4 regions of the Streptomyces sp. NPDC006332 genome follow, and region 3 is predicted to be linked to each of the others. Evidence: riboswitches for the same ligand, from Rfam matches in the RefSeq annotation. Region 3 holds a riboswitch; each other region holds the start of a gene.
What was found. Region 3 has a riboswitch for cyclic di-AMP ahead of ABZ027_RS22615 (LysM peptidoglycan-binding domain-containing M23 family metallopeptidase). Riboswitches for the same ligand answer to the same signal wherever they lie in the genome.

Region 1 (5,900 bases), on a different contig from region 3:
CGAACTGACGAACTGACGAACTGACGAACTGACGAACTGGCGAAGTGACGTAGTGACGTCCTGGGGAGGGACTTCGTGATCCAACCGGTAGCAGTCATCGGTGCCGGCCCGTTCGGCCTGTCGACCGCGGCGCATCTGCGGGCGCGTGGCATTCCCGTCCGTGTCTTCGGCGAACCCATGGTCAGCTGGCGCGACCACATGCCCGCCGGAATGCTCCTGAAGTCGACCCCGGCCGCCTCCACCATCGACGCGCCGCAACCCGGCCACACCCTGGTCGACTACTGCGACGCCGCCGGCATCCGGCGGCTCGTGACGGACGAGGACATCATTCCCGTCGAGACCTTCATCGCGTACGGCGAGTGGTTCCAGCAGAAACTGGTGCCCGAGCTGGAGCGGGAACGGGTGGTGTCCGTGGACCGGCGGACCGGCGGGGGCTTCGAACTGAAGCTGGACTCGGGCGAGTTGTTCACCGCCCGTGCGGTCGTCGTGGCGACCGGCCTGTCGGGCCTCGCCCATCTGCCTGGGGAGCTGGCCGCGGCCGCGCCGGACGGCCCCGCCCCCACCGCGGCGCTCTCCCACAGCTCCCAGCACCACGATCTCAGCCGCTACGCCGGCCAGGAGCTGATCGTCGTCGGCGCCGGCCAGTCCGCGCTGGAGACAGCGGTGCTGGCGGCGGAGGCGGGCGCGCGGGTGCGTGTGGTGGCGCGCGGGCGCGGCAGTGTCGCGTTCGGGGCGCCCCCCTGGCGGCAGCCGAGGCTGCGTCCCGAGTCACCGTTCGGCCGCGCCTGGTCCCTGTGGGCGCTCAGCTACTACCCGCACCCCTACCGCCGCCTGCCGGCCCAGGCCCGCCACTACCTGGTCCGCCGGGTTCTGGGACCGCTGGGCGCGTGGTGGTTGCGCGAGCGCTTCGAGAGCACGGTGCGGGTCAGCGAGGTCGACCGGGTACTGAGCGCGGACACCGCCGACGGCCACCCGACGCTGACCGCCCTCGGCCTCACCGGCCGCAGGGAACGGATGGCGGCCGACCATGTCATCGCGGCCACCGGATACCGCGTGGACCTCGCCGCGATGGACTTCCTCGGCCACGAACTGCGCACCCGGCTCACGGTGAGCCGGGGCGCCCCGAAACTGGGCGCGGGGTACGTGTCGTCCGTCCCCGGCCTGTACTTCACCGGCCTGCCGTCGGCGGCGTCGTACGGGCCGGTGATGCGGTTCGTGTGCGGGACGGAGTTCGCGTCACCGAGGCTGGCGAAACACCTGGCCGCCGCCCACGGGTAGCCGCCCGCCACACTCCGCCGCGCCTGCCGCCTGCCGCCTGCCGTCCGCCGCCCGTCGCGCCGCCCACTGCCGGGCTCCCGCGTCTGCGGGCGGCGGCACCCGAGCCCCTCCGATCCCTCCGAGGAGCCTCAGCGCGACGACCGTTGTAGAGGGACAGGCGCGCGCGGCCGGAGCGGGCGTCACCGCGGGGGAAGGCGGTAGCCGTCCGGTTCGCGTCGAGTCGGCGGGGCGTTCCATCCGTATTCTCTGATCATGGCCGCACCTACCGCATATTCACTGATCGCCACCGACCTGGACGGAACGCTGCTCCGCGACGACGACACGTTCTCCGACCGGTCACTCGCCGCGCTCGCGCGGGTGGCGGCGGCCGGCGCCCGGCACCTCGTCGTCACCGGCCGGCCGGCGCCCAGGGTGCGGCCCCTCCTCGACGTCCTCGGCAGCGAGGGGCTCGCGGTGTGCGGGCAGGGCGCGCAGGTGTACGACGCCGGCGCGGGCCGTCTGCTGTGGTCGGTCACCCTGGACCGGGAGTTGGCCGAGACCGCGCTCGGCAAGATCGAGGCCGAGGTGGGCGAGGTGTACGCGGCCGTCGACCAGGACGGCGTCGACGGACTCACGCTCATCGAACCGGGCTACCTCATGCCCCACCCGACGCTGCCCGCGGTGCGCGTGAAACGGCGCGACGACCTGTGGTGCGAGCCCATCAGCAAGGTGCTGCTGCGTCACCCCGACCTGTCCGACGACGAGTTGGCGGCGACCGCCCGCTCGGTGGTCGGTTCCCTCGCCACGGTCACCATGTCCGGGCCCGGCACCGTCGAACTCCAGCCGTGCGGCATCACCAAGGCGACCGGCCTCGCACTGGCCGCCGACCGTCTGGGCCTCGGCCCGGAACGGACCGTCGCCTTCGGTGACATGCCCAACGACATCCCCATGTTCGACTGGGCCGCCCACGGCATCGCCATGGCGAACGCGCACCCCGAACTCAAGGCCGTGGCCGACGAGGTCACCCTGTCGAACGAGGACGACGGCATCGCCGTCGTCCTCGAAGGACTGTTTCCGCTCAGGTGAGGGCAGGTGAGGCTCAGTACGGGCCGTTCACGTTGTCGATCGAGCCGTACATCGCGGCCGCGTAGTTGCAGGCGGCGGTGATGTTCGCGACCGGGTCGAACGGGTCGAAGGACGTGCCGGCCACGTGGTACGCGGCGAAGGTCGGGTCGATCACCTGGAGCAGGCCCTTGGAGGGGGTGCCCGCGGCGGCGTTGGAGTCCCAGTTGTTGATGGCCAGCGGGTTGCCGGACGACTCGCGCATGATGTTGCGGTAGATCCCGTCGTACGAGCCGGGGATGCCCTTCTGCGCCATGATGTCCAGCGACTCGCGGATCCAGCCGTCGAGGTTGTTCGCGTACGTCTTGGCGACGACCTGGGTGGCCTGGGCGACGGACGTGGTGGGCTTGGCGGCGGGTGCGGCGGCCTTGTCGGCCGTGCTCGCCTTGGTCGTCTTGACCGTGAGCTTGAGACCCGTGTGGATCAGGCTGGGGTGGGCGCCGACAGCCTTGCGGTTGTCCTTGTAGAGCTGCTGCCAGCCACCGGGCGTGTGGTACTTGGTTGCGATGCTGCTGAGCGAGTCGCCCTTGGCCACGGTGTAGGTGATGGACCTGACCTGCGGTGCGGCGCTCGGGGCGCTCGCGGTGGGTGCGGCGCTCGCGGTGGTCGCGGTCAACAGCGGGAGGGCGAGAACGGCGGCGCCTGTTCCGGCGGCGACGACGCCTCGGACGAGCGGGCTGAGTCTGGAGCGGTGGTGGTTACCTCGTGCGGACATGGGGACGTTCCTCTCCGGCGCCTGCGAGGTGAGCTGTCGGGTTCGGGCGGGAGTTGCCCGGCCGTGCCCCCGTGAGGAGGCACGGCTTCACCCCGAGCCGTACCGGAATGTCCTGGAACGTCCCGAACGGCGGCTTACCTGGGTCCCCCGCTCCTGCCGTGCGGTGTTCGTCGGTGGATGTCTCTATGGGCGGCGGCAGGATTCGGCGTCCGCCCGACAGGCCGGGAACGTATGCGAGAGCACATGTCCGAAACAAGTGGCGGATTCACACCTCGTACCTATTGACCTTGGTCTGAGGTATTTGGGGCACTTGATCCTTTGCTGTTGCCAAGGGTCAACTGGCGCGAATGGCAAGGGGGAGGGTGGTGGCGTGAGGCCCGGGTGCGCTGGACCGTGAGTGACTCAACTCACGGTCGAGCACAAGACCGGCAAATCGGGCAATGAGCCCAACTCGGAGTCAACCGGCAGTCCGTGGGATCCGCTTCTCCCAGGTCCGGTGGAAGACCACCTCGTCGCCGTCCGTGCAGATCACCTCGTTCGAGGTGTGGAAGTCCGCTCCGTCACAGGTGAGCTCCGAGCGGGTACGTACGGTGGCCTCCCAGCCGAGCTCCGGCCGGTGCAGCCGGACCGACCAGTCCGAGCGGGCGCGGGCCGACAGGGGATCGGCCTCGTCGATCGTGTACGTCTCCAGGGCGTCCTCGGCGAACTCCAGCCCGTCGGGATACACCCGGGTGCCGCCGTAGCGCGGATCGACCTCCAGCCGCCACTCGCCCTTGGCCACGTCCCGCACGACCAGCCGCTCCGGACGCGGCTCCTCCAGCGTGACCGGCTGGGCGACGCCGAGCGGCGCGGACTGCTCCGGTTCCTCGAAGGTCACCGACGGGCCCGTCTCGTGGTCGCGCACCGGGAGGTCGAGCACGCTGCCGGCCGGGTCGAGGGTGAAGCCCGCCGCGGATTGCGGCTGCGGCCAGATCCACGGCCAGTAGGCGGAGGAGACGGCCAGCCGGATGCGGTGGCCGGCCGGGAAGGCGTGGCCGATGCCGTTCAGCTCGAACTCGACCTCCTCCGTGGCACCCGGCTCCCACGGCACCGCCCGGTCCCGCCCCTGGCGTGCGGACAGGTTCAGTACGCCCCGGGTGACCAGGGTCGAGGAGCCGTCCGGGGCGACATCGCAGAGCCGGGCGATCACCTGGCCGCGCGGCACCTCGGAACTCAGCCTGAGCCGCACCCTCGGCCGCCCCAGCACCCAGGTCTCCTCGCCCACCTCGAACTCGAAGCACACCGACCGCGCGTCCTCCTCCCGCTGGTCCGGCGGCAGGTCGGCGTCGTTCCCGAACGGGAAGAAACGACCGGCGTCGATGCCGGTGTGCTGCGGGGAGCGGACCGGGCGCGGGGCGCCCTGAAGGGCGTACGAGACGGTCGAGACGTGGGGGGAGGGCCAGGCCGGCTCGCCGACCCAGCGGCCGGGCAGGGTGTCGTACACCGTGGCCGGGGGGTGCGAGTCGCTGAGGTAGGCGCGCAGCAGGGGCTCGTCGAGAACGCCCGTGGTCTTTCCCTTCAGCCAGTGGTCCCACCAGCGCAGGGTCTCCTGGAGGAAGCCGATCGCGGGGCCGGGCGGCAGACCGCGGTCGGGGTACTGGTGGGACCAGGGGCCGATCAGGCCGCGCACCCGCTCGGGCGGCAGGTGCTCGACGAGCCTGAGAACCGTGTCGCGGTACGGGTCGTGCCAGCCGCCGACCGCCAGCACGGCCGCGTCGATCGCGCCGTAGTCCTCGCAGACGCTGCCGTGACGCCAGTAGCGGTCCCGGGTCTGGTGGTCGAGCCAGGTGTGGATGAAGGGATCGACCTCCTCCAAGCGCTCCAGCCACATCTGACGCCATGCCTCCCCGGCGTACAGCGGGTCCGGTGGCCGGGACACGAAGGCGAGCATGGTGGACGCCCAGGCGTGCATGTCCACCGCGAGGACGGAACCTCCCATGTAGTGCACGTCGTTGTCATAGCGGTCGTCGGTGGAGCAGACGGTGACGACCGCCTTGAGCGGCTCGGGTGCGAGGGCCGCGATCTGGAGGGAGTTGAAGCCGCCCCAGGAGATGCCGAACATGCCGACCTTGCCGTCGCACCAGGGCTGCGCCGCCAGCCAGTTGACGACCTCGACGCCGTCCGCCAGCTCGGTGGCGGAGTACTCGTCGCCGGGCACGCCCTCGCTGTTGCCGTGTCCGCGGACGTCCACTCGTACGGAGGCGTAACCGTGGCCCGCGTACCAGGGATGGCGTTGCCAGTCGCGGGGCGCGGTCCAGTCGGTCAGCCGGTAGGGCAGGTATTCGAGGATCGCGGGTACTGGTTCGTCCGTCAGGGGGCGCCACACGCGTGCGTAGAGGCGGGTCCCGTCCGGCAGCGGGATGCGGATGTCCTCGTGGGTCGTCTCGTAGGGGAAGGACGTACGGATGTGCATGAGGGTGACCCCGTGAGTTCAGTGGACCGGGTGCATGGTGCGGCGCAGCCACGGCGCGGCTGCCAGCACGGCCAGGCCCGCGGCCACCGCGATCGCGCCGTTGACGCCGAAGTAGGCCTGCTTGGACATGTCGTCGTACAGCTTCACCGTCTGGGCCTGGATGCCGTTGGCGAGCGCGAGGGACAGCATCCACAGCGACATGGTCTGGCTGGAGAAGGCGGCCGGGGCGAGCTTGCTGGTGGCCGACATGCCGGAGGTCTCCAGCAGGATGTCGCCGAGGCCGAGCAGCAGGTACGAGCCGACGATCCACCAGGCGGACATCAGGTAGTCGTCGGAGGCGTGTCCGGAGGTGGG
Region 2 (5,900 bases), on a different contig from region 3:
GCGTGATGGGTGTCGCCGGGATCGCCGCCGCCTCCGTCGGCACACTGACCGGCGGCGACCAGGAGGCGTCGGCGACCGCCTCGGACGTCACCGCCGTGAAACCGGCCGCCGCGAACAGCAAGCTGGACACCCAGCTGCGGACCCTCTCCGCCGAGGCGGACGACTTCAGCGACCGGGTCAGCCGCACGCAGGAACGTATCGACCTCAAGGCCCAGCAGGTGGCCCAGAAGAAGCAGGCGGCCGCGGAGGCGGCCCGCAAGGAGCGGCTGCGCCCCAAGTACGCGCTGCCGGTCGCCCAGCACGGGCTCAGCGCCTACTTCGGACAGTCCGGAATCAACTGGATGTCCGTGCACACCGGCATCGACTTCCCCGTCTCCTACGGCACGACCGTGATGGCCGCGACCGACGGCACCGTGCGGACGCAGTGGAACAGCGCGTACGGCAACATGCTGATCCTGACGGCGAAGGACGGCACCGAGACGTGGTACTGCCACCTCTCCAGCTACCGGGTCTCGTCCGGTACGACCGTGCAGGCCGGCGACCCGATCGCGTACTCCGGCAACTCCGGCAACTCGACCGGCCCGCACCTGCACTTCGAGGTACGGCCCGGTGGCGGCGCGGCGGTCGACCCCCTGCCGTGGCTGCGCAGCCACGGGATCAACCCGACGTAGGCACCCTCACGTAAGCACCACGGCTCCCCTGTGCCCTGGTGAGCCTCAGCCCCCGACCGTTGGATCGGGGGCTGACGGCGTGAGAGCTACAGCTTCTCCACCGGCGCATACCGCAGCAGCAGCCGCTTCGGCTTCTCCTCGCCGAAGTCGACCGTCGCCTCGGCGTTGCTGCCCGTGCCCTTGACGGCCACGACCGTTCCGAGCCCGAACTGGTCGTGGGTGACCCGGTCCCCGACCGCCAGCGCCACCACCGGTTTCTCCGAGCTCCGGCGGGTGGCGAAGCCGGACGCCCCGGACGCCGAGGAGCGGGAGCGGGACGACGACAGCGAGGCCGCCACCGCGGACACCGGGCCGGAGGACACCGGTGACGTGGCACCGGTCCGCTTCCAGTCGACGTGCTGCGGCGGGATCTCCTCCAGGAAACGGGAGGGCGGGTTGTACGACGGCTGCCCCCACGCGCTCCGCAACGACGACCGGGTCAGATACAGCCGTTCCCGGGCGCGGGTGATGCCGACGTACGCCAGGCGGCGCTCCTCCTCCAGTTCCTTGGTCTGGCCGAGGGCACGCATGTGCGGGAAGACGCCGTCCTCCATGCCGGTCAGGAACACGACCGGGAACTCCAGGCCCTTGGCGGTGTGCAGGGTCATCAGGGTGATGACTCCGGAGCCGTCCTCTTCCTCGTCGGGGATCTGGTCGGAGTCGGCGACCAGGGCCACCCGCTCCAGGAAGTCGGAGAGCGAACCGGACGCCTCCCCCTCCGCGGTCTCCTGCTCGAACTCCAGGGCCACGGCGGCGAGTTCCTGGAGGTTCTCGATCCGGGTCTCGTCCTGCGGGTCGGTGGAGGCCTGCAACTCGGCGAGGTAACCGGTGCGTTCGAGCACCGCCTCCAGGACGGTCGCCGGGCCCGCGCCGGAGTCGACGACGGTACGGAGGTCCTCCATCAGCGTGTTGAACCGCTTCACGGCGTTGGTGGAGCGCGCGGCCATGCCGTAGGCCTCGTCGACCCGCTTCAGTGCCTGCGGGAAGCTGATCTTCTCCCGCTGGGACAGGGCGTCGATCATCGCCTCGGCGCGGTCGCCGATGCCGCGCTTGGGCACGTTCAGGACCCGGCGCAGCGGTACCGAGTCCTCCGGGTTGGCGAGGACCCGCAGGTAGGCCAGGACGTCCCGGACCTCCTTGCGCTCGTAGAAGCGGACACCGCCGACGACCTTGTAGGGCAGGCCGACCCGGATGAAGATCTCCTCGAAGACACGGGACTGGGCGTTGGTCCGGTAGAAGACGGCGACGTCGCCGGCCTTCGCGTCGCCCGCGTCCGTGAGGCGGTCTATCTCGTCGGCGACGAACTGCGCCTCGTCGTGCTCGGTGTCGGCGACATAGCCGGTGATGCGCGCGCCGGCGCCCGCGTTGGTCCACAGGTTCTTGGGACGGCGGGACTCGTTGCGCTCGATGACCGCGTTGGCGGCGGTGAGGATCGTCTGCGTGGAGCGGTAGTTCTGCTCCAGCAGGATCGTCGTCGCGTCCGGGTAGTCCTCCTCGAACTGGAGGATGTTGCGGATGGTGGCGCCGCGGAACGCGTAGATCGACTGGTCGGCGTCACCCACCACGCACAGTTCGGCGGGCTGGAGGTCGTACTCGCTGGGCGGTACGTCCACCGGGTGCTCGGAGGTGCCGACGAGCTCCCGGACCAGGGAGTACTGGGCGTGGTTGGTGTCCTGGTACTCGTCGACGAGGACGTGCCGGAAGCGGCGGCGGTAGTGCTCGGCGACGTCCGGGAAGGCGCGCAGCAGGTTGACCGTCGTCATGATCAGGTCGTCGAAGTCGAGGGCGTTCGCCTCCCGCAGCCGCGACTGGTACATCGCGTAGGCCTGGGCGAGGGTCTTCTCGAAACCGTCGGCGGCCTGGGCGGCGAAGTCCTCCTCGTCGATCAGCTCGTTCTTCAGGTTCGAGATCTTGGCGCTGAAGGACTTCGGCGGGTAGCGCTTGGGGTCGAGGTCCAGGTCACGGCAGACCAGGGCCATCAGACGCTTGGAGTCGGCGGCGTCGTAGATCGAGAACGAGGACGTGAAGCCCAGCTTCTTCGACTCCCGGCGCAGGATGCGGACGCACGCGCTGTGGAAGGTCATCACCCACATCGCGTTCGCGCGCGGGCCGACGAGCTGCTCGACGCGCTCCTTCATCTCGCCGGCGGCCTTGTTGGTGAAGGTGATCGCGAGGATCTGGCCCGGATGCACGTTCCGCTCGCCGAGCAGGTACGCGATGCGGTGCGTGAGCACACGGGTCTTGCCCGAGCCGGCGCCGGCCACGATGAGCAGCGGGGTACCGGAGTGCACGACGGCCTCGCGCTGGTTCTCGTTCAGCCCCTCCAGGAGCGCGGCCGGGTCCACCGCCGGGCGCGGGGCGCCGTCGCGGTAGTGGGTGTCCCGGTCCGGCGGCACGTCGAACTTCCCGCCGAAGAGATCGTCCGGGACGGGCTCCGGTACGTGGTCGTCCTCGGGCGGCGGCGGGGGGCCCTCCTCGTGCCCGCGAGGGGCCTGGAGGTTCGCCAGGAAGCTGTCATCAAAGAGGCTGCTCATCGCACTCCGAGTCTAGGACCCCCCACTGACAGCCCGCCGCCACCCCGAGAACATCGCGGGAATCCAGCGGCGGGCACGGACGCCGAGGATCTTCCCCGCGGGCCACACCGCCCACCCCGCGGGACCCGCCCACCCTGCGGGTCCGCACCGTCACGGTCCGCGACCGATCAGGCAGAGAGGGCGAGAAATGCGCAAAAGTCACCACAGATCTTTCAGATCATCCAGAACGCGCAGATCACTGCAGATCACTACAGATCTCTCCGAATCCACCACAAACGGCGACGTCCTGACTGAAGGTCACGAAAATGTATCGGGCATATCGAACATCAACCTTCACAGCGGCCACACGAGTTGGCTACCGTGCCGGACAGGCCGTACGACCCCCACCGGCGAACCTCGCCGGGCCGCGCGGCCTCCGCCGAATCCGCAGCGCCGCCGCGCGACCGGAACCGGGGACCCACCGAACTTGGGGTGAATCGGCCCGACTCCCAGTGGGACAAGGCCGTAGGGCAACCCTTCCGCAGCTCCCGCCCGAACCCGACAGCTAACTCGGTAGGCGGAACGTGGAAGGAGTCGCCTCCCTTGGCGTCGCACCGCAAGTCGCGTCCCCCGAGTACGCGCGTAGCAGGCATACGGACCCCCGCCCTCGCCACGGCGGCCCTCACCTCCGTCGCCCTGCTGTCCCAGTCGGCGCAGGCCGCGCCCGTAGACGACAAACCCAGCCTCGAAGAGGTCGAACAGAAGGTCGACGACCTGTACCGCCAGGCGGAGTCGGCGACCGACAACTACAACGCGGCCAAGGAGAAGACGGGCAAGCAGCGCAAACGCGTCGACACCCTCCTCGAAGACGTCGCCCAGCGCACCCAGAAGCTCAACGAGGCGCGGGAGGAGCTGGGTTCCTTCGCCGCCGCCCAGTACCGCACCGGCGCCTCCGCACCCGACACCGCGACCTTCCTGCTCGCGGACTCCCCGCAGGACTACTTCGACCAGACCCAGCTGATGGGCCGGCTGACCAGTCGCGAGAAGGGCGCGGTCGACGACTACGTCACCGAGCAGTCCGCGACGATGAAGAAGCGCCGGGAGGCCACGGAGAGCCTTCAGGAGCTCACCCAGTCGCAAGGCGACCTGAAGACGGCCAAGTCGACCGTCCAGAAGAAGCTCGCCGACGCCCGCACCCTGCTGTCGCAGCTGACCGCCGAGGAGAAGGCGCGGCTCGCCGCGATCGAGGAGAGGAAACAGCAGGAGGCGGAGCGCAAGGCCGCCGAGCTGGCACAACAGCAGGCCGCTGCGGAGCAGAAGGCCCGGGAGGCGGCGGCCCAGCAGCAGGACAGCGGCTCCTCGACGGGTTCCTCGTCCGCGTCCCCGTCCGCCCCGTCGTCCGAGGCCGCGCCCGACGCCACGTACGCCACCAAGGCCGAGAAGGCGCTCGCCTTCGCCCGCGCCCAGATCGGCAAGCCGTACGTCTGGGGCGCCACCGGCCCCGGCTCCTACGACTGCTCCGGCCTCACCCAGGCCGCCTGGAAGGCCGCCGGGGTCACCCTCCCGCGCACCACCTACGACCAGGTGAACGCGGGCACCACGGTCTCCCTCTCCGCCGCCCAACCCGGTGACCTGGTGTTCTTCTACGACGACATCAGCCACGTCGGCATGTACATCGGCAACGGCATGATGATCCACGCCCCGAAGCCGGGCGCGTACGTCCGCGAGGAGTCGATCTACTACGACGGCGAGTCGGCGATCCACAGCGTGGTACGACCGGCCTGACCGCCCCCACCAGGAGCCACCCTCGGACTGGGCCACCCCGACGCGGGGTGGCCCTCCGTGTGCTGCGCCCGCGCGTTTTCCCCACGCCCGCGTGCGCGCCCCGCTCGCGACGGGCGTCGCGCTTCCTAGCATCGGCCCCATGGCCGGCCCCTCCCCCAGCGCCTCCTCCAGCCCCTCACCCGCCTCCCCCTCCCCTCGCTTCACCCGCTCCCCTCGTGCCCTCCTCCGCGCCTGGTGGACGCGGCGCTCCCCGGCGGCTGGAGCCGCCGTCATGGCGACCGGCATCCTGTCGGTCGGACTGCACCTGGCGGGTCACGAGGCGCTCTCCCGGATCACCCTGGCCCTGGCCTGCGTCGGCTGGCTGGGGCTGGCCGCGCACTTCGTCGTGGGGCTGCTGCGGGAGCGGACCGGCTGGGTGGCCGAGGCCGGGACGCCGGGCGCACTGACCTCGGTCGCCGCCACCACCGTGCTGGGCACCCGGTTCTCGGACCTCGGCCGGCAGCTCCTCGCCGAGGCGCTGCTGGCGCTGGCGGCGCTGCTGTGGCCGATGCTGCTCGTCCTCGTCGTACGGCACTGGCGGCGGCGGATGCCCGGGGCGGTGTTGCTGAGCTGCGTGGCCACGCAGGGGCTCGCGGTGCTCGGCGCGACGCTCGCCGCGGCCGAGACGGCGGCCTGGCTCGCGCACACCGCGCTCGTGCTGTTCTGGCTGGGGCTGGTCGTGTACGGCCTCGCCCTCGCCCACTTCGACCTGCGGCAGGTGATCGAGGGGCGGGGCGACCAGTGGGTCGCGGGCGGGGCGCTGGCCATCTCGGCGCTCGCCGGGGCGAAGCTGCTGGCCGCCGACAGTGCCCGGCTGAACCTGTGGAACGACGACGACAGCGGTGTCCTACGC
Region 3 (5,900 bases):
CGAGGAATTGCTGCGCGCCGCCGTCGAGCAGATCGAGGCGCGGGGCGTGGTGGCGGTCAGGATCGCCGACGTTGCCTCGGCACTGGGCGTGAGCAACGCGTTGGTGCTCTACCACTTCTCGACGAAGGAGAAGCTGGTCGCCGCCGCCTTCACCTACGCGGCCGAGGACGACCTCGCCCAGCTGCGCAAGCTGCTCGGCCGGCGCACCACGGCGCTGCGCCGGCTGCGGGCGGCCGTGCGCTGGTACGCCCCGACGGGCCAGGCCAAGGGCTGGCGGCTGTGGATCGAGGGCTGGGCGGCGGCGCTGCGCGAGCCCGCCCTGCGGGAGGTCACGCGGGACCTGGACCGGCAGTGGAAGGCGGCGCTCACCGAAGTCATCGCCGAGGGTGTGGCCGCGGGCGAGTTCGCCTGCCCGGATCCGACCGGCACCGCCCTGCGCCTCACGGCCCTGCTCGACGGTCTCGCCGTACAACTGACGTCCTACGAGGGCGGGGTGCCGCGGGCGCGGGCGCAGGAGTGGGTGGACGAGGCGGTGGCCCGGGAACTGGGGCTGTCGCGGGAGGCGTTGACCACGTAGGGCCGCGCCGTACGACAGACCCGTGACGTGTCGGGCCTGATGACGCGCACCTGGTTGCCCGGCCGACCACGACCCGCGGGGCGTGGCCGGCCGGGCAACCAGGTGCCCCTCAAGCCACCCGGCTGATCCGCGTCTTGATGTCGTCCGGCGACAACGCGCCCTTGGCGGTCACATGGTCCCCCGACGACTCCCCACGCAGCCGCCGTCCGATCCACGGCACCAGGTACTCGCGCGCCCAGTGCACGTCGTCCCGCCGGATCTCCAGGGTGCCGCGGGCGGGCTGCGGCGGCCAGGGCTGGTCCGGGTCGGCCGGGACCTCCATGCCGAGGACCTGGCCCGCGCGCAGCGCCACCCGCGTGTGGCCCTCGGGCGAGAGGTGGAGCCGGTCGCCGTCCCAGGCCCTGCGGTCCTGAATGGTCTTCAGGGACCACAGGTCGAGCACGGGACAGCCGTACCGGTCGGCGATCGCCCGCACATGCCCGTTGTAGGTGGCGATCTTCCCGCGCAGACGCTTGAACACGGGCACGCCGCGGGTGTCGAACCCGGTCGTCACCATCACCGTGCCGGCGACGGCGGTCAACCGCACCACCGCCCGCTCGAAACGCTCCGCGACCTCGTCGGGGTCGGTGCCGGGCCGCAGGATGTCGTTGCCGCCCGCGCAGAAGGAGACCAGCTCCGGGGCCAGTTCGACGGCCTTCGGGAGCTGGTCCGCCACGATCTGGTCGAGCAGTTTCCCGCGCACGGCGAGGTTCGTGTACCGGAAGTCGCCCTCGGGCCGCCGGTCCGCGAGCAGGACCGCGAACCGGTCCGCCCAGCCGACCAACGCCCCGTCGGGGCCGGGGTCGCCGACGCCCTCGGTGAAGCTGTCCCCCACCGCCACGTACGACCCGATCACTGATCTGTTGTCACTCTTCGAATCGTCTGCCACATCGACCCATGATTCACCTTCGGATGTGAGCTACGCGACCGTAAGAAGGGGTTGACGGGCGGTGAGATAAGCCACCTTCCAAGGATTGGTCAAGCCAGGAATAGCCTTGTCGTCAGTGCTGTTGACGCGGCAACCGCCATACCCGGAATCCGGAGATCCGGAAGTGACTCCAGGTGGTCCGGAAGCCGAAGTGCCCGCTGGTGTACGGCTCGGGGTCGGTGAGGTCGAACACGAGCCGCCCGTTGTTCCACCACCGCGTCGTCGCACCGTCCGAGACGATCCGGACCCGGTTCGGCCGGTTCGCCACCAGCAGGGGCTCCGTGTAGTCGTACACCAGCGGACGCACGCCCGCCTCGCCGACGTAGCGGCGCATCCTGGTCGTGGTGTTCGTGTTGGCGCCGTATCCGACGTAGTACGTCTTGAGGTGGTCGTACTCGGCGAGCGCACCGCTCCTCGCGGTGGCGAACAGGTCGTCCGGGGAGCGGACGTCGACGGCGTTCCAGAAGTTGTTGAGGTCCGACACCCGGTCATTGGCCCCGCCCTCCGACACCGGTGTGGCGGTGTACTCCAGGACGTACGGCCCTTCGAGCCGTTCCCTGAACCAGACGGTCGCGCCGGCGGGCACGTCGACCTCCAGGATCCCGTGGGAGGCGGTGACGGTGCCGCCCTTCTCGAGTTCCACGGCCCATCGGCCGAGACCGTGACGGAAGTCGTCGTGGGCGATCGGGTGGCGGTGGCGGGGCGAGGCGCTCGCGGTCGCGGCCGGGGTGAGGGCGGCCATTGCGGCTCCGGCGGCCAAGGTCGCGAAAGCTCTGCGCGTGGTCGTCACGAGAGACGACTCCTTCCGGGCGATCGACAGGTGCGGCAGGGGAAAGCGCTTACACAGAAGCGGAGTTCACTGTGCCCTCCGGCCCCGCACGCTGTCGACGGATCAGGCACTTTTCGCCACAGGACCGCAATGCGACGGTCAGGAATTGGCCAGGAGAGGGATAGAACGTATCGCCGTGGACCCGGACCTACCGAAATCCGGGCCCGGACATACCGAAGGCCGGACCCGGGGATCAGGGGTCCGGCCTTCGGCAGCGTGTCAGGCAGGTGGTCGTGCGGGTGTCAGCCGACCGCGACACCCTTGGAACGGAGGTAGGCGAGCGGGTCCACGTCCGAGCCGTAGTCCGGCGTGGTGCGGATCTCGAAGTGCAGGTGCGGGCCGGTCACGTTGCCGGTCGCGCCGGAGAGACCGATCTGCTGGCCCTCGGTCACCGTCTGACCGCTGGAGACGGAGATCGAGGACAGGTGCGCGTACTGCGCGTAGTAGCCGTCGGCCAGCCTGATGACGACCTGGTTGCCGTACGCGCCGCCCCAGCCCGCGGAGACGACCGTGCCCGCACCGACGGCCTTGAGCGGGGTGCCGGTGGGGACGATGAAGTCGACACCGGTGTGGTAGCCACTGGCCCACATGCTGCCCGCCACGTGGTAGCCCGTGCCGATGGTGGCTCCGTCGACCGGCAGGGTGAAGCCGTTCGCGGTGCTGGTGGTGGCGGCGCTCTGCTCGACGACCGTCGACTTCTGCGAGGCGGACGACGAGGACGACGAGGACGCTGACGAAGGCGAAGACGACTTCGGCCTCGGCTTCGGCTTCGGCTTCGACGAAGAGGCCGACGACTCGGCCTTCTTGCCGATCGTGAGCTTCAGACCGGGGTGAATCAGCGACGGGTTGTCCCCGACGGCCTCACGGTTGTCGGCGTAGAGCTTCTGCCAGCCCCCGCTGACGTGCTGCTCCTCGGCGATCTTGGCGAGGCAGTCTCCGGCTCGCACCACATAGGTCTTCACACCGGAAGTCCGCGCGGCCACCGACTTCTTCGCGGCAGTCGGAACTGACGACTGAACGGCATTCTCCGAAATGGACTGGGCACTCGCCGCATGGGCGCCGGTGGCCCCCAGAAACGGAAGGGCGAGTGCCGCGCCGCCGGCTGAGGCGACGGCGATGGAACGGGCGAAGCGCTGAGTCTTCGGTTGGCGATGCTTACCCCTCGCGGGCATGGCGAATTCCTCTCCGGCGCCTGCGAGGTGAGCTGTCGGGTGCGGACTGGAGATGTCCGGCCATACCGAGGTACGACTTGACCCCAAGCCTGTTCCGGAGACCGGAACAGGCGGTTCTACCTGTGGGTCCCCCGCTCCTGCCGTGGTCGGGTGAGTGTGTGCGGGCTCCGGTCGGCGGCAGGATTGGGCGTCCGTCCGGATCGGTGGCGAACGTAAGCGACTAAGACGCACAGGGACAAGCGGAAGGTTGCACCCAAATCCGCTTCTGTTGATCCGTAATGGGAATTCCCAGTCACCCTCGGTAAATCAAGAGTCATCCACTTCTCGAATTCCCTTGAAAGACATAAGAATTACGTGAACATGACGCGCGACGGACGGTCACGAATATGACGCTCCTCACGCTCCACTTCCCAGGTCGCCCCATTTCAGGCAGAGTTGGAATGAAGGCGCCAATTCGGGCACAAGTCTCAGATGCGGCGCAGCTGGATAACCTTCGCATCGAAGTCGCCCCGGAGGCCGGTCCGCAGTCCGTGGTGCAGCAGCACGGCCCCTCGGTGAACTTCGCCCGTTTCACGGCATTCGTACGACGCTGTCGGGTCGAGTCCGCGCAGCCGCAGCGCCGGTACGGGCTCGCCGTGGTGCTGCGCCTGGAGGCAGGCCAGGACGACCGTCTCGTCACCCAGCACGTACTGCACCGCGCTCGATCCGCCCGTGGGTGGGCGCAGTCGATAGAGGTCGCCACGCTGCACGAGGGGACGGATCTCCTTGTAGAGAGTCACCCAGTCCCGGGCCTCGGCGAGCTCTTCCTCGGTCCACTCGGCGAGGTCCCCGCCGACTCCGAGCACCCCGGCCATCGCGCTGACGAACCGGAACCGCAAGCTGCTGACCCGGTCGTTGAGCTGGGTGTTGGGGCTGTCCGTGACCCAGGCGGCCATCACGCGTGCGGGGTGGATCTGGCTGAAGCCGTGCTGGATCGCGAGCCGGTCGAGCGGGTCGGTGTTGTCGGAGGTCCACACCTGGTCGGTACGGCTCATGATGCCGAGGTCGATCCGGCCGCCACCGCCGGAGCAGGACTCGAAGGCGACCCCCGGGTGCGCCTCGCGCAGCCGGTCCAACAGGCGGTACAGCGCGTTCACGTGATCCACCCACAGGCGCTGCGGGTAGGGGTCGTCGGGCCAGCCCGCGTCGGTGAAGCAGCGGTTGAAGTCCCACTTCACATAGTCGATCGGGGCGCTGGAGAGCAGCCCGTGCAACTGCTGCCAGAGGTACTCCTGGACGTCCTCGCGCGCGAGGTTCAGCACCAGCTGGTTGCGCTGTTCCGTCCGCTTTCGCCCTGGTTGGTACTGCACCCAGTCCGGGTGGGCGCGGTAGAGGTCGCTGTCCGGATTGACCATCTCCGGCTCGACCCAGATGCCGAACTGCATACCGAGGGCGTGCACCTGGTCGGCGAGGGGCCTCAGGCCGCCGGGGAAGCGGTCCGGGTTGGGCGTCCAGTCGCCGAGCCCGGCGCGGTCGCTCGTGCGCTTCCCGAACCAGCCGTCGTCGATGACGAACAGCTCGACGCCGATCGCCGCGGCTCGGCGGGCCAGCACCAGCTGCTGCTCCTCGGAGATGTCGAACTCGGTGGCCTCCCAGGAGTTGAACAGCACCGGCCGGTCCTGGTCCGCGTCCGGGATGACAAACGTCAGCTGGTAGGCGTGCCAGGCGCGGCTCGCCCCGCCGAAGCCGGCGTCGCTCCACAGGCCGGCGAAGACGGGGGCGGTGAAGGACTCCCCCGCCTCCAGACGGAGCAGGCCGGAGTCGTCGTACCCCGCGCCGCCGGTGATCTGCACGCGCGTGTCGGGCAGTTCGGCCACGGCGATGCGCCAGGACCCGGACCAGCCGAGGGCGCAGCCGTAGACCTCGCCGCGCTCCTCGGTCGCGTCGGTGTCGAGCGCGACCCACGGCAGGTACTGGTGTCCGGTGTGGCCGCGGCGGCTGCCGATGACCTTCTCGCCGTAGGTCAGGGGGGCGCGCGTCAGCCGGGACTCCGCGGCCCAGCGGCCGTGCAGGTGCGACATCCGCCAGCCGGTCTCGCGGTCGGGCAGGGTCCAGGTGGCGGAGTCGGCGCGCAGGAGCTCCACCGTGGGGCCCTCGTTGTCCAGGCTCACCCAGCGCTCCACGACGTCGTGCCGCATGCGGTAGTGCAGGGTGATTGTGAGGCCGCCGTCGCGGAATCTGAGCCGCAGTTCGTCGTCCTCGGCACGCTCGTAGGCCTCGAAGACCCACTCGGTGCCGCGCCGCTCGTCGGTGCGCACGGACAGGGCGGGGCGGACGAAGCGGGGGCCGCCCTCGACCGGGTACTCCTCACGCCCG
Region 4 (5,900 bases), on a different contig from region 3:
TCCTGCCCGAGTTCACCGAACGCACCAGCTCCGGGTACCGGACGATGGATCCGTACTCGAAGCTCCTGGAGGGGCGGATCGTCTTCCTGGGGACGCCGATCGACGACATCTCGGCGAACGACGTGATGGCCCAGTTGATGTACCTCGAACACCAGGACCCGGACCGGGACATCTCGCTGTACATCAACTCCCCCGGCGGCTCGTTCACCGCGATGTCGGCGATCTACGACACGCTCCAGTACGTCACGTGCGACGTGGAGACGTTCTGCCTGGGCCAGGCCGGCTCGTCGGCCGCGGTGCTGCTCGCCGCGGGCACGCCGGGCAAGCGCTCCGCGCTGCCGGGCGCGCGGATGGTGATCCACCAGCCCGCGATCATCGAGCCGGTCCAGGGGCAGGCCAGCGATCTGGCCATCCAGGCGGACGAGTTGACGCGGGTACGCAGCCGCATGGAGGAGCTGCTCGTCCGGCACACCGGGCGGACCCCTGAGCAGGTGCACGCGGACATCGAGCGGGACAAGATCCTCACCGCCCAGGAAGCCGTGGAGTACGGGCTGGTGGACCGGCTCGTCCCGAGCCGCAAGGCCTCGCGTCCCGCACCCGACGCGTGGTGAGCCGCGATGCTGCCCGATCTGCCTCCGCTGCCCGCCCTCACCCGCGCCGAGGGTGAGGTGATCGACCGTTACCTCGACGTGGTCGACCTGCTCGGCCGGATCAATCCGGCGCAGCACGGGGACACGTACCGAGGACTGCGTGCCGCGCAGGCACTGGTCGGCAAGGCGGCCGCGCTGCGGGACGCGCTGGAGCTGATGCACCGTCGGGGCGAGACCGAACTGCACGCCGACACGCTGGCGCGTGCGTTGCGCGTGCTGGACGGGGAGCGCCGCACGGCACGCGTCACCGTGCCGCCGTGCTCCGACAGTTGACGCTCCCCCAGCCGGTCCGGACGCGCCGACCCACCGCCGAGCGTCCGGACCGGAGCCGAAACGGACCAAACGGGGTACCGCTGTTCGGACTAGACACGGCTGCATTTATCGGCCCGATCAGATTGCGCAACGCGCGTAGTCAGAGGACGAAATGGGACGTTCCGCTGCTGGTCCGGGGCCCCTTGGGCCCCTCGACACCTCATCGAACAGGAGGGTGTCCACCCGAACGGGTGAGTGGTGAGTAACAACACAAACCCCCGGTTCCATTGGGTTTTTCGGACATCCGTGAGTCAAGATCCCTGACTGACGACAAGACCCCGCCACAGCGGCGGGGCGATCCGGGCGGGCGCCGAGTCCTGCCGCCGCGCGGATGACCGGTCGACAGGAGTGGATCGGCAGGAGTGGAGGACCCAAGCACGACGGGTCGCCGGAACGGTTGTCTCCGTACAGGAGGCGCCGGTTCGAGCAGCCCTTGGGGTGAAGCCGCGTCAGCGGCCGGGCAACTTTGTCAGCCCGAATCCGACAGGTCATCCTTCACAGGCGGCTGACGAAGGGTTGCGCATGACTGCGCTCAATCGTGTCCCGTCGCTCATGGTCCGGGCCGGTACGGCCTCGGCCTTCGCCATCGCCGCCGTCGGCGGTTCGATCGTGGTCCCGGGTGTCACCTCCGACGCCGCGGCAGCCACCCCGGCGACGAAGGCACTACAGGTCGCGGCCTCCAAGAAGGGCTCCCCGTACAAGTACGGGGCGACCGGGCCGAAGAGGTTCGACTGCTCCGGGCTGACGATGTACTCGTTCAAGAAGGCCGGCAAGAAACTGCCCCGCACGGCCGCCCAGCAGTACAACAAGACGCGCCACATCTCCTCCAAGAGCCGCAAGGCGGGAGACCTGGTCTTCTTCCACTCGGGCTCGAACGTGTACCACGTCGGCATCTACGCCGGGAAGGGCAAGCTCTGGCACTCCCCGAAGACCGGGGACGTCGTCCGGCTGCAGAAGATCTGGACGAAGAGCGTCTGGTACGGCCGGGTCAAGTGACCTCCCGCGCGGGGCGACGGTGAGCTGACCCGCCGTCGCCCCGCGCGTCCGTCCCGCGACAGGGGTCCGCTACGGCTCCTGTTGCCCCGCCGCCGATACCGGCGCGGCCGGAACGGACCACGGCAGTTCGATGGAGACCGTCTTGCCGCCCTCTCGGGTGGGTCTGACTCTCAGTTTGCCGCCGCACTCGGCGGCCAGCCACCGGATGATCACCATGCCCCGGCCGTTGTCCTGCTGGACGGCGGCCGGCAGTCGTTTGGGGAATCGCGGGTGGCTGTCGGTGACACCGATGCGCAGGTGTTCGTCTCGGTCGAGCTCGATGTCCACCGTGAAGGTGGGTGACTGTCCGAAGGTGTGCTGTACGGCGTTGGTGGTGAGTTCGGAGACGATCAGCCGGATGGTGTCGGCGATGTCGGTGTCCGTCGCCAGTCCCCACTCCGCCAGGGTGGTGAGCACATAGGTGCGGGCCGCGGAGACCGAGGCGGGAACGCTCGGCAGAGTGACGGATGCTTCCAGATGGTCTGCCATGGCGACGTCGTCCCTTTCCCACGGGCCCGCAGTCCGACACGGAGCGGATGGTTCGAGTACGGTCCCGGACTGGTGCTTCGTCGCCAGACTGCCATTACCGCGGCGGTCACGGGAGGCGATCGACCAAGTAATGCATATATCTGTCGCTCGAAGCGGTGAACTCTAGGGCGACAGAGCATATTTGGGTGCCTCGGTCGGAGTAAGGAGTAACCCATGCAGCACGGTCCTGCGGTGCGCCGCCGGAAACTGGGGGCGGAACTGCGTTCCCTGCGCAGCGGTACCGGACTCACGAGTGGTGAGGCGGCCCGGTTGGTGGGCTGGCACCAGTCGAAGGTGAGCCGCATCGAGACCGGCGCCAGTGGGGTGAAACCGGCCGACGTGCGGTTACTGCTGGACGCCTACGGGGTGCGGGACGCCCAACTACGGGAGTTACTACTGGTGTTGGCCGGGTCCGACGAGAGCGCCGGGCGGCACCACTGGTGGCACGCGTACCGAGGAGTGCTGCCACCCACCTACCGGGACTTCATCAGCCTGGAGTCGCAGGCGAGCGAGATGCGCACCCTGGAGACCTCGGTGGTGCCGGGTCTGTTGCAGACGGCGCAGTACGCCCGGGCGGTGACCAGGGCGGCGGTCGACGGGCTGGACGAGGAGCGGGTGGACGCCCTGGTGGAGGTGCGGTTGGCCAGGCAGGACGTGCTGCGATCGCAACCGCCGCTGGCGCTGGACGCCGTACTGGACGAGGCGGTGCTGCGGCGCGAGGTCGGCGGCCCCGAGGTGATGAAGCGGCAGCTGGAGCGCCTTCTTGAGGCGGCGCGACTGCCCCAAGTGCGGTTGCAGGTACTTCCGTTCGCGGCCGGAGCACACATCGGCGTCACCGGGCCTTTCGTTATCTTCTCATTTTCGAGCACATCTGATCTGGATGTGGTTGTTCTCGACCACTTGACGAGTAGCCTCTATCTCGAGCGGAAAGAAGACCTTCAGGCCTACACCGAGGCCTTCAACGCCCTTCAGTTCCACGCCCTTTCGCCCGAGGACTCGTTGGATTACATCGCCGCGATAGGTGACGGCGCGTAAGGAGGCACCATGACCGCACTGCCTCGGCACGTACCTTCCAGTACCGATCTGCCCGACGTCCGGTGGCTGCGCAGCAGTTACAGCACCGGAGCGAACAACTGCGTCGAGACTGCCCGGCCGAAGACCGGCCGCTGGGCCGGTCTGCTCGCCGTACGCGACTCCAAGGACCCTGCCGGACCCGCGCTGCTCTTCTCCCCCGAGAGCTGGGCGGGATTCACGGCCGCGATCCAGTCCTGATCAGACCGCCCCGTCCATCGGGGCGCGGCGCACGGCCGTGTCACGCCGACTCATGGTCGTGTCTCGCCGATCACCCGTACAGCGCGTTCGATCTGCCCCGCGGAGAGGTCCGCGCGGGCGGTCAGTCTCAGCCGTGAGATGCCGTCGGGCACGGAGGGAGGTCGGAAGCAGCCCACGGCAAGCCCGGCGGTACGGCAGTCGGCCGCCCAGCCGACCGCCGTCTCCGGGGACGGCGCGCGCACCGAGACCACCGCGGCGTCCGGGCGTACCGCCCGCAGCCCCGCGGCCGTCAGGCGTGCGTGGAGTTCACCCGCGACCTCGCGTGCCCGCGCCGCCCGGTGCGGCTCTCGGCGCAGCAGCCGCAGCGCCGCCAGGGCCGCGCCGGTCGCCGCGGGGGCGAGGCCGGTGTCGAAGATGAACGTCCGGGCCGCGTTGACCAGGTGGTCGATCACCCGCGCGGGGCCGAGCACGGCGCCGCCCTGGCTGCCGAGCGACTTGGACAGCGTGACCGTCACGACGACGTCGTCGGCGCCCGCGAGACCGGCCGCCTGCGGGGCGCCGCGGCCGCCGTCGCCCAGGACGCCGAGTCCGTGGGCGTCGTCGACCACCAGCCCCGCGCCGCGCTCCCGGCACGCCGCGGCCAGGGCGGCCAGCGGGGCCGCGTCGCCGTCCACCGAGAAGACCGTGTCGGACACCACCACCGCGGGACCCTCGTGCGTGCTCAGGGCCTTGGCCACGGCGTCCGGGTCCGCGTGCCCGACGACCTGGGTGGCACCCCGGGCCAGCCGGCAACCGTCGATCAGCGAGGCGTGGTTGCCCGCGTCGGAGACGATCAGCGAGCCGTGCGGGGCCAGCGCGGTGACCGCGGCCAGGTTCGCGGCGTAGCCCGAGGAGAAGACGAGGGCCGCCTCGAAGCCGCAGTGGTCGGCCAGCTCGCGTTCCAGTTCGGCGTGGAGCGCGGTGGTCCCGGTGACCAGCCGGGAGCCGGTCGCGCCGCCGCCCCAGGTGCGGGCGGCCCGGGCCGCGCCCTCGGTGACCTCCGGATGACGGGCCAGGCCCAGGTAGTCGTTGCTCGCGAGGTCCAGGAGGGGCGAGTCGGCGGGGCGGGGCCGCAGCGTCCGTACGAGCCCGGCGCGGCGGCGCCGGCCCGCCTCCTCGTCGATCCAGCCGAACGCCATCGGTCCTCCAGGGCTTTTGGCTTGTGTAGGCAGCGCGGTGCGGTGCCGGGCAGTGCGGTGCAGGCCGGCGCGCAGACAGTATTTGTAGGCAGTGAACAGACACTAGCGGGACAACCGGGCACCCCGTATGTGGCGATACCCACACCTCCAAGCGCCTCTGTTGTGCGAACTCTCCTTGGCCCCGGACGGCTCCTTAGGACAGGATCGGCTTTCATGGACCTGCTGAACACGCTGGTGGAAAAGGGGCTGCGGCGCGAGGTGCCGAGCCGCGAGGAGGCACTCGCCGTCCTCGCCACTTCCGACGACGACCTGCTCGATGTGGTGGCCGCGGCCGGCAAGGTACGCCGGCACTGGTTCGGCCGACGGGTGAAACTGAACTACCTCGTCAACCTCAAGTCGGGCCTGTGCCCGGAGGACTGCTCCTACTGTTCCCAGCGGCTCGGCTCCACCGCCGGCATCCTCAAGTACACCTGGCTCAAGCCTGATCAGGCCTCCGAGGCGGCGGCGGCCGGGTTGGCGGGAGGCGCCAAACGGGTGTGTCTGGTGGCGTCCGGGCGCGGGCCCACCGACCGGGACGTGGAGCGGGTCGCGGGCACGATCAGGACCATCAAGGAACAGAACGAGGGCGTCGAGGTGTGCGCCTGCCTCGGGCTGCTCTCCGACGGTCAGGCGGAGCGGCTGCGCGAGGCGGGCGCCGACGCCTACAACCACAACCTGAACACCTCCGAGGCGACGTACGGGGACATCACGACCACCCATACCTATGCCGACCGGGTGGACACGGTCACCAAGGCGCACGCGGCCGGCCTGTCGGCCTGCTCGGGTCTGATCGCCGGTATGGGTGAGTCGGACGAGGACCTGGTGGACGTGGTGTTCTCGCTGCGCGCGCTGGACCCGGACTCGGTTCCGGTCAACTTCCTGATCC

Region 1: linked by a shared signal. The riboswitch ahead of ABZ027_RS09080 (LysM peptidoglycan-binding domain-containing protein) and the one ahead of ABZ027_RS22615 (LysM peptidoglycan-binding domain-containing M23 family metallopeptidase) in region 3 are both predicted to bind cyclic di-AMP.
Region 2: linked by a shared signal. The riboswitch ahead of ABZ027_RS15465 (NlpC/P60 family protein) and the one ahead of ABZ027_RS22615 (LysM peptidoglycan-binding domain-containing M23 family metallopeptidase) in region 3 are both predicted to bind cyclic di-AMP.
Region 4: linked by a shared signal. The riboswitch ahead of ABZ027_RS20910 (C40 family peptidase) and the one ahead of ABZ027_RS22615 (LysM peptidoglycan-binding domain-containing M23 family metallopeptidase) in region 3 are both predicted to bind cyclic di-AMP.

Annotation. Positions count from the first base shown of each region.
Region 1 covers NZ_JBEXRA010000007.1:92,110-98,009, reverse strand. Annotated here, with positions in the region: gene ABZ027_RS09090 (FAD-dependent oxidoreductase) at 76-1,278, shown strand; gene ABZ027_RS09085 (HAD family hydrolase) at 1,531-2,343, shown strand; gene ABZ027_RS09080 (LysM peptidoglycan-binding domain-containing protein) at 2,357-3,094, opposite strand; cyclic di-AMP (ydaO/yuaA leader) riboswitch at 3,098-3,277, opposite strand; gene ABZ027_RS09075 (CocE/NonD family hydrolase) at 3,552-5,546, opposite strand; gene ABZ027_RS09070 (peptide MFS transporter) at 5,565-5,900, opposite strand, start outside.
Region 2 covers NZ_JBEXRA010000014.1:92,121-98,020, forward strand. Annotated here, with positions in the region: gene ABZ027_RS15455 (M23 family metallopeptidase) at 1-671, shown strand, start outside; gene pcrA (DNA helicase PcrA) at 758-3,244, opposite strand; cyclic di-AMP (ydaO/yuaA leader) riboswitch at 3,651-3,819, shown strand; gene ABZ027_RS15465 (NlpC/P60 family protein) at 3,827-5,008, shown strand; gene ABZ027_RS15470 (tellurite resistance/C4-dicarboxylate transporter family protein) at 5,148-5,900, shown strand, end outside.
Region 3 covers NZ_JBEXRA010000024.1:128,239-134,138, reverse strand. Annotated here, with positions in the region: gene ABZ027_RS22630 (TetR family transcriptional regulator C-terminal domain-containing protein) at 1-577, shown strand, start outside; gene ABZ027_RS22625 (SGNH/GDSL hydrolase family protein) at 687-1,472, opposite strand; gene ABZ027_RS22620 (DUF6250 domain-containing protein) at 1,618-2,334, opposite strand; gene ABZ027_RS22615 (LysM peptidoglycan-binding domain-containing M23 family metallopeptidase) at 2,616-3,545, opposite strand; cyclic di-AMP (ydaO/yuaA leader) riboswitch at 3,550-3,708, opposite strand; gene ABZ027_RS22610 (alpha-galactosidase) at 4,013-5,900, opposite strand, start outside.
Region 4 covers NZ_JBEXRA010000022.1:41,253-47,152, reverse strand. Annotated here, with positions in the region: gene ABZ027_RS20920 (ATP-dependent Clp protease proteolytic subunit) at 1-611, shown strand, start outside; gene ABZ027_RS20915 (hypothetical protein) at 618-923, shown strand; cyclic di-AMP (ydaO/yuaA leader) riboswitch at 1,271-1,480, shown strand; gene ABZ027_RS20910 (C40 family peptidase) at 1,485-1,958, shown strand; gene ABZ027_RS20905 (ATP-binding protein) at 2,028-2,486, opposite strand; gene ABZ027_RS20900 (helix-turn-helix transcriptional regulator) at 2,700-3,560, shown strand; gene ABZ027_RS20895 (DUF397 domain-containing protein) at 3,570-3,797, shown strand; gene ABZ027_RS20890 (8-amino-7-oxononanoate synthase) at 3,848-4,975, opposite strand; gene bioB (biotin synthase BioB) at 5,189-5,900, shown strand, end outside.